3 regions of the Hylemonella sp. P2_B10 genome follow, and region 3 is predicted to be linked to each of the others. Evidence: predicted binding sites of a transcription regulator. Region 3 holds the regulator's gene; each other region holds the start of a gene.

Region 1 (2,263 bases), on a different contig from region 3:
GCATCCACGATACGGCCACGGGCAGCGGACAGGTTTTCCGTCTGGATGCCGATGTTGGACACCGAATTCTCAAAGCGGCTTTGCAAGGCGCCCAGATTGGCGCGTGAGCTGTTGACCTGGTTGATCGCACTGTCGATCTTCTTCAGCGCCACCCAGGCGTTGGCTTGGTTCTTCACATCCAGCGTGTCGATGCCGATGGCGTCGGTGGTGGTGGTGGTGGAGTTCACGCTGGTGGCCAGACCGGCCAGCGACAGGCCGGTGGTGGTGGCGGTGAAGCCGGCCAGCGTCACGGCAGCGGCGTCGCCGTTGGTGTCCAGTTTGGACGACATCACGTCGATGGCGTAGGTGCCACCCGACTCCACACGCAGGAAGGCCGTCACACCGGTGTCACCGGTCTTGCGGTTGATGGCTTCCACCACCTGGCCCATGCGCTCCTGGCCGGAACTGGCGGCCGTGATCGGGCCCAGGTCAATAGCCGTGCCACCGTTGACCGCGATGGTCAGCGTGCTGGTCGCGATCGAGCCTAGCGTGTTGACCGACGAGGCGGCAATGTTGCTGGTGGTCTTGTCGTAGGCGTAAGCCACGTCGGACAGGCCATCGGCACGGGTATTGGCCAGCGAGCCCACCGTGATGGTGTCACCGGAGTTGGCGCCCACCTGGAAGGCGCCGCCAGCGAAGGTGCCGTCCAGGATGTTGCGGCCGTTGAAGTTGGTGACCTTGGCCACGCGGTCGATTTCATCGCGCAACTGCGCCACTTCGGCCTGCAGCGCGTCGCGGTCGGCATCGCTGTTGGTGGAGTTGCCGGATTGCACGGCCAGTTCACGCATACGCTGCAGCATGTTGCTGACGTTGCCCAATGCGCCTTCAGCGGTCTGCGCCATGGAAATGCCGTCGTTGGCATTGCGGGCCGCCACCGTCAGGCCGCGCACCTGGGAGTTCATGCGCTCCGAGATAGACAGACCGGCGGCGTCGTCCTTGGCGCTGTTGACGCGCAAGCCCGACGACAGGCGCTGCATGGAGGTCGACAGCGAGCTCGCCGACATCGCCAAGTTGCGCTGGGCATTCAGCGAATTCAAGTTCGTATTGATCGTTGCAGCCATTTCGAAACTCCTAAAAAGATGAAAACCAGTCGTTCAACATACTCAGCTCTCAGCACCGGGGCTGAGGGCACGGACCGGGGTTCAGGAAACCCTTGCCGCCGTCGCCTCTAAGAAAGAGAACAGCGGCAATCCCGGATTTCCACGTTTGCCGGATGACACGTCAATCAACTGGCCCGTTGGATAGGTTTTCGGGTGATGGCTGGGAAACTTTAGAAAAAGCATGTAAATCCCCCCTTTTTTTAAGCGTATGGGGGGAAAAACCAATGCTGGCAATAACTTGCAACAGCTGGTTAAAGCAAGTCCCTTTGCCCCAGCCGCCGGAATTGGCCGTATTTTGGGCCGCTTATCCAGTCTACGGCTGCTCGTCGTTTCATCACAATTTCCCTCACTGCTAATGGTCTTTTGCCGGCGTCGCTGGCCCCGAAACCAGTGTTAGCCAACGATCAATTCACAGGAGCTCTGAATGGCTGCTACGATCAACACAAACATCAATTCGCTGAATGCGCAGCGAAACCTGGCCGCGTCGGCCAGTTCGCTGGCGACCTCCATGCAGCGGTTGTCTTCCGGTTTGCGTGTCAACAGCGCCAAGGATGATGCCGCCGGACTGGCGATCTCGGAGCGCATGAACACGCAGGTCCGCGGATTGACGGTTGCCGCACGCAACGCCAACGACGGCATCTCGCTGGCGCAAACGGCCGAAGGCGCCCTGGGCAAGGTCGGCGACATGTTGCAGCGCATGCGTGAACTGGCCGTGCAAGCGGGTAACGCCACCAACAGCGTGGCCGACCGCACCGCCTTGCAGGCCGAAGTCTCGCAGCTGACGGACGAAATCGACCGGGTTGCCAAGCAGACCACCTTCAACGGCCAGAAAATCCTGGACGGCACCTTTGCCGGCGCCGTGTTCCAGGTGGGCGCCAATTCCGGCGACAACGCCACGCTGGGCGCGCTGACCAATTCCACCGCGCAGGGCCTGTCGCACATCGCCTATGCCTACGACAACACCAACACCGGCATCGACCCGTCCAACGTCAACACGCTGACGTCCATTGCCACGGGCACACTGACCATCACGGTGGGCGCAGGCCTGCCCATCGATCTGGGCGCCATCGAGTCGGCCAGTTCTGGCCAGGAACGCATGGGCCAGATCATGGAGGCCATCAACC
Region 2 (2,263 bases), on a different contig from region 3:
GGCGGCGCGCTGAAAAGCGCCTTGAATTCGGTCAGCGCGGCTCAGAACCAGGCCACCCGGCTGCAGCAGGAAGTGCAGATGGACAACCCCAACGTCAGCCTGGAAGAAACCATGGTGGCGATACAGAAGGCGCAAATCGGCTTCACCGCCACCCTGCATGTGCGCAACCGCATGGTGCAGGCTTACACCGACATCATGAATATGCAAGTGTGAGGCATTGCGGGACAGACCAAAATTGCGCAGCGATTTTGCTCTGTCCTCAACACTTCGTAGCTGTCCGGCTGTTCACCTTGCCGGACAAACCACTTCAATGCAACGTGACCGGCCGCCCTTCCAGCGGGTCCCCATGCATCAGCCAAGGTTCAGCCAGCGTGCGCACCTCGGCGTCGTTGATCAGGATGCGCGTCATGATGCGCGCTTTTTCCTGGCGCAACTCATTTGACAGCTCCTCCACCGTGGCCTGGTAGCGCAATTGCTCTATCAGGACCGCGCAGGCCCCTTCGAAGCGCACCACCTCGTCCCAGTTTTCGGCCTTGGCCGCTTCCAGCATCTTGCGGCTGCTGTCTTCAATGGCCTTGTAATAGTCCATCAGCATCTGTTGTGCCATTGTCGTTCTCTCCTGCTCAATTGGTATGGGGAGTGGCCACTTGCTCGCGCACCTGGTTCCAGGCGTCGGCGATGGGCACGATGAGGTCGCGCACTTCCAGCAACAGGCTTTCGTCGTTGCGCAGATTGGCCAGCGTCAGGCGCGCGGTGCTGTATGAATAAACAGCCCGAAGATTGGCGGCGATCTCGCTGGCACCCTTCGAATCGTCCAGACCGGCTTTCAGCCCCTGCTCGATGATGCTCACCGCCTTGCTGATCTCCCGGCCTTTGGCGGCAACGTCGCCGCGCGCCATGGCCGCACGGGCGGCGGACAAGGACTGCAGCAAACCGTCGAACAGCAGTGCGACCAGCCGGTGCGGGCTGGCGCCTTCCACGCTGGTTTCCAGTCCGACCCGCTTGTAGGCGGAGGCGGACCGGGCGGTGACGGAGGTGTACATTGCGTGTCCCATGAAACTGATATCTCAGTTATCGGCACATCCTGCAGAAACTCAATCTGAATTGTGGCCCCAAGGCGGCGCAATCCCAAGGATTGCAAAATCCGGGCAGTGGCCCGTGGCCACCCCGCCCGGCGACGTCAACTCTTGTTCCAGAGCGCAATCTGCTGGGTGACAAACTGGTTCAGCGCCGTCAGCGAACCCATCTGCACGTCCAGCGCGCTGTAGGTCGCCTTCAGCTGGGCCGCCACCACATCGGCGTGGGCCGAGACCTTGTCCTGGGCTTTCTGGTTGTTGTCGGACTGCTTTTGCAAGGCATTGGTCTGGTTGGTGATCAGTCCACTCACCGCCAGTGCGCCAGTGGCGAAATCCTTGGCCTTGCGGGCGATGCCATTGGTGGCAGCATTGCTGTTGTTCAAGGCGAACAGGTTCTTCAGGTCCGGCAGTTTGTTGGTGATGGCCGCGTTGAGTTTGCTGGCGTCCACCGTCAGGGCGCCACCCAGTTGCAGCGTGATGCCCACAGAAGCCAGGTTGCTGAAGCTAGACCCGGTGGTGGATGAGGTCATCATGCTGCGCAGCGCGTTTTGCAACCCCACGATCACCGAGTCGCCCTGCAGCACGCCGGCGGTTTTGGTCGCGCTGTCATATTTGGTGGCATCGGCCAGGCTGGCGTTCAGCGCGTTGTAGGCATCCACCAGGGCCTGGATGTTCTTGGTGATGGCGGCGGAATCCGTGCTGACGTCGATGTTCACCGGCGCGGTGGTCACCGCGCCCAGCTTCAGCGTCACGCCCGGCACCGCGTCCTTCACCGTGTTGTCGGCTGACTGCACGGTGACACCGTTGATGGTGGCGATGGAATTGCTGGCCTCCTGGAAGCCATTGAGCCCCATGCCGAAGCCGCTGGCCCCTCCCGAGGCCGCCGTGCCCGGGTCGAAGGCCAGGCTGGACAGGCCGGCGCTGTCGGTGTTGTCGGCGTCATCGTCGGTGGCCTGGATGCGGTAGCCGGCCGCCTGCCCGGTCGTGTTGGAGCGTATCAGCAGGCGCTGGCCAGTCACATCCTGCAAGATAGTGGCTGTCACGCCGGCGTTGGCGTTGTTGATCTTGGCCGCGATGCCGGTCAGGGTATTTTCGCCCGGGCCGATGGTGATGTTGACGCTGGCAGCCGCTCCGGCGGTGAATACCGGCGGCACCGTGGGGGTGGTGGTGGTACCGAAATCCCAGCT
Region 3 (2,263 bases):
GAACGTACGAGGCTACGTCCAAAGTAGTTTTGGAGCATGACAATGAAGATCACAGGTCAACCCCCAGAGAAACAGGTAGGCGCGAGCCCGCCACCGGCTGCCGCCGCCAAGGCCAGCCAGAGTGCGGCCGCCGCTGCCCAGTCCAACGCCACCTCGGCCGGCGTCGCCGTGACCGTGTCCACCCAGGCACTTGCCCTGGATCGCCTGTCGGCCACCCAGGGCAGTGACAGCGAAGTGGACACCGCCAAGGTGGAGGCCGTGCGCACCGCCATCGAGCAAGGCACCTACCTGGTGAGCCCTGAGGCGATTGCCGACAAGCTGCTGGCCAACGCGCAAGAAATGTTCAACCGCACGCAGAACTGAAGCGCGCGTTTTTCACCTGAAAGAATCTTTTCATGCTTTCTCCCGCCGCTGACCAATTGCTGAGCAACGTGGAAGCCAGGCTGGAGGAAGTTGCGCGTGCCGTGGCCGGCAAGGATGCTGAAGGCCTGGCGCTTGCCTGCGCCGAGTTGCGCCACAGCATGCAGATGTGTTCCCATGGCTTGGCGCAGTTGGCGCCCAAGCAGCGGCAACTGGCCACCCTGCGCGTCAAGCGCATTCAAACCTTGCTGGGCAACCAGCGTGGCGGTGTCGCCCGCCAATCGGCCCGGGTGGAGCTGGCATTGCAGGCCATCATGCCGGCCTCGCGCAGCAGCACCTATGGCAATGCCAAGGGCCCCTATGGCACCGGTGTGACGCAGACCGGCGCCTTCAAGCTGCTGGCGGCCTGAGGCTGTCCTGCGCCTGCTGGCGCAAATGGTCTTCCCTTGAAATTCTTGAAAAGATGCCCTGGCGGTTCGCCAGGGGGCTCAGTGTGAGCGCATCTTTGCGCGCAGGCGCGCAATGGACTGGCTGTGCAGCTGGCACACACGCGATTCGGTGACGCCCAGCACCAGCGCGATTTCCTTCAGGTTCATGTCGTTTTCGTAGTACATGCTCATGATGTACTGCTCGCGCTCGGGCAGCGTCTTGATGGCTGCCACCAGTGACTCGCGCAGGCGCTGGTCGCGCAGCACGGCCATGGGGTCGGCGTCGGTGTCGGTGAGGTGGCGGTCCAGGAAGCTGTCTTCGCCGTCGCCATGCGCCGTCATGTCTTCCAGGTAGACCAGTTGGGTGCCTTGCACCTTGCCCAGCAGCGACTGGTAGTCAGCCAGGGTCATGCCCAGTTCGGCGGCGATCTCGGACTCCACCGGGCTGCGCCCCAGCTTGTGCTCCAGCCTGCGCAGCGCCTGTTCTATGGTTTTCTGGCTCTTGCGCGAGCCACGTGACATCCAGTCGTGTTCGCGCAGCTCGTCGATCATCGCGCCGCGTATGCGCTGGGTGGCGAAGGTCTCGAACTGCACCCCCTGGGCTGCCTCATAGCGCGTCAGCGCCTCGGACAAGCCGATCAGCCCGACCTGGATCAGGTCGTCCACCTGCACGTTGGGTGGCAGCTTGGCCATCATGTGGTGCGCCAGCCGGCGCACCAGCGGCGAATACTGGCGAATCAGCGCGTCGCGGTCGAGCTGGCCCTTCGCGGTGTACATCAATGGCCTCCCGCCAACCTTTCCAAACTGTCCCGCCTTTCCAGCCCGGCGCGCGCGCGCAGCCAGGGACCACGGGCCAGCGGCTCGCGCTGCGCTCGGGGGGTGCCAGCTTCCAGCAGGCGCAACGCCAGGCGTTCCAGGTCATCGGAATCGGTGTCGTCCACCATGCGGATCTGCATGGCGTCCAGTGGGCAGTCCAGGAATGTCATGGCACAGTCTTGCAGGCTTCTTCCCACCGCGGAAGGGGAGGGCGCCCGGCTTTGCGGGGAGTCGCTCTGCATGGAAACAATGGTAGGTTGAAGTTTGCCGATTAGCAACAATTGCTTGAGTGCATGGTAGGCAGACACCAGCGAAGCCGGTGTGGCCGCGGCGGTGATCACCGGCTGTATGCCGCTGCTGAGCAGCAGCGAGGACAGCGCCTGTGCCGAAGCATACACCGCGATGACGCTGTAGTGGTGCAGGTGCTGGCCCAGCTCCATCACCGGCAGCCCGGTGCCCCCGGCCTGGTGACACAGGCGGCGCAGGCCGCGCCGTGCCGGCAGGGTGCTCCAGGCGCTGCCATCCTGCGGCGAGCGCAGGCTGTGCCAGCCGCTGTCGTCCAGCAACTGGGCCAGGCCGGGTTGGTCACCGGTCTCGTCCTGGGTGCCATCGACCAAGGCCACCGGGTAGCCTTGGGCCGACAGGCGGGCGCACAGGCC

What was found. The regulator FliA, encoded in region 3, starts transcription of late flagellar genes. The targets are predictions, from matches to a motif close to CTAAAGTTTNNNNNNNNNNNGCCGNTA.
Region 1: AC1DX2_RS25670 (flagellin N-terminal helical domain-containing protein) is a predicted target of FliA. The motif match lies at 1,287-1,313, and genes of this name have one in related genera.
Region 2: fliS (flagellar export chaperone FliS) is a predicted target of FliA. The motif match lies at 1,073-1,099, and genes of this name have one in related genera.

The regions. Positions count from the first base shown of each region.
Region 1 covers NZ_JBFUDE010000008.1:27,802-30,064, forward strand. The annotation lists gene AC1DX2_RS25670 (flagellin N-terminal helical domain-containing protein) at 1-1,100, opposite strand, end outside; gene AC1DX2_RS25675 (flagellin N-terminal helical domain-containing protein) at 1,564-2,263, shown strand, end outside.
Region 2 covers NZ_JBFUDE010000008.1:24,895-27,157, forward strand. The annotation lists gene fliE (flagellar hook-basal body complex protein FliE) at 1-213, shown strand, start outside; gene AC1DX2_RS25655 (flagellar protein FliT) at 308-607, opposite strand; gene fliS (flagellar export chaperone FliS) at 624-1,043, opposite strand; gene fliD (flagellar filament capping protein FliD) at 1,181-2,263, opposite strand, start outside.
Region 3 covers NZ_JBFUDE010000007.1:10,609-12,871, reverse strand. The annotation lists gene flgM (flagellar biosynthesis anti-sigma factor FlgM) at 43-363, shown strand; gene AC1DX2_RS24530 (hypothetical protein) at 396-770, shown strand; gene AC1DX2_RS24525 (RNA polymerase sigma factor FliA) at 849-1,565, opposite strand; gene AC1DX2_RS24520 (hypothetical protein) at 1,565-2,263, opposite strand, start outside.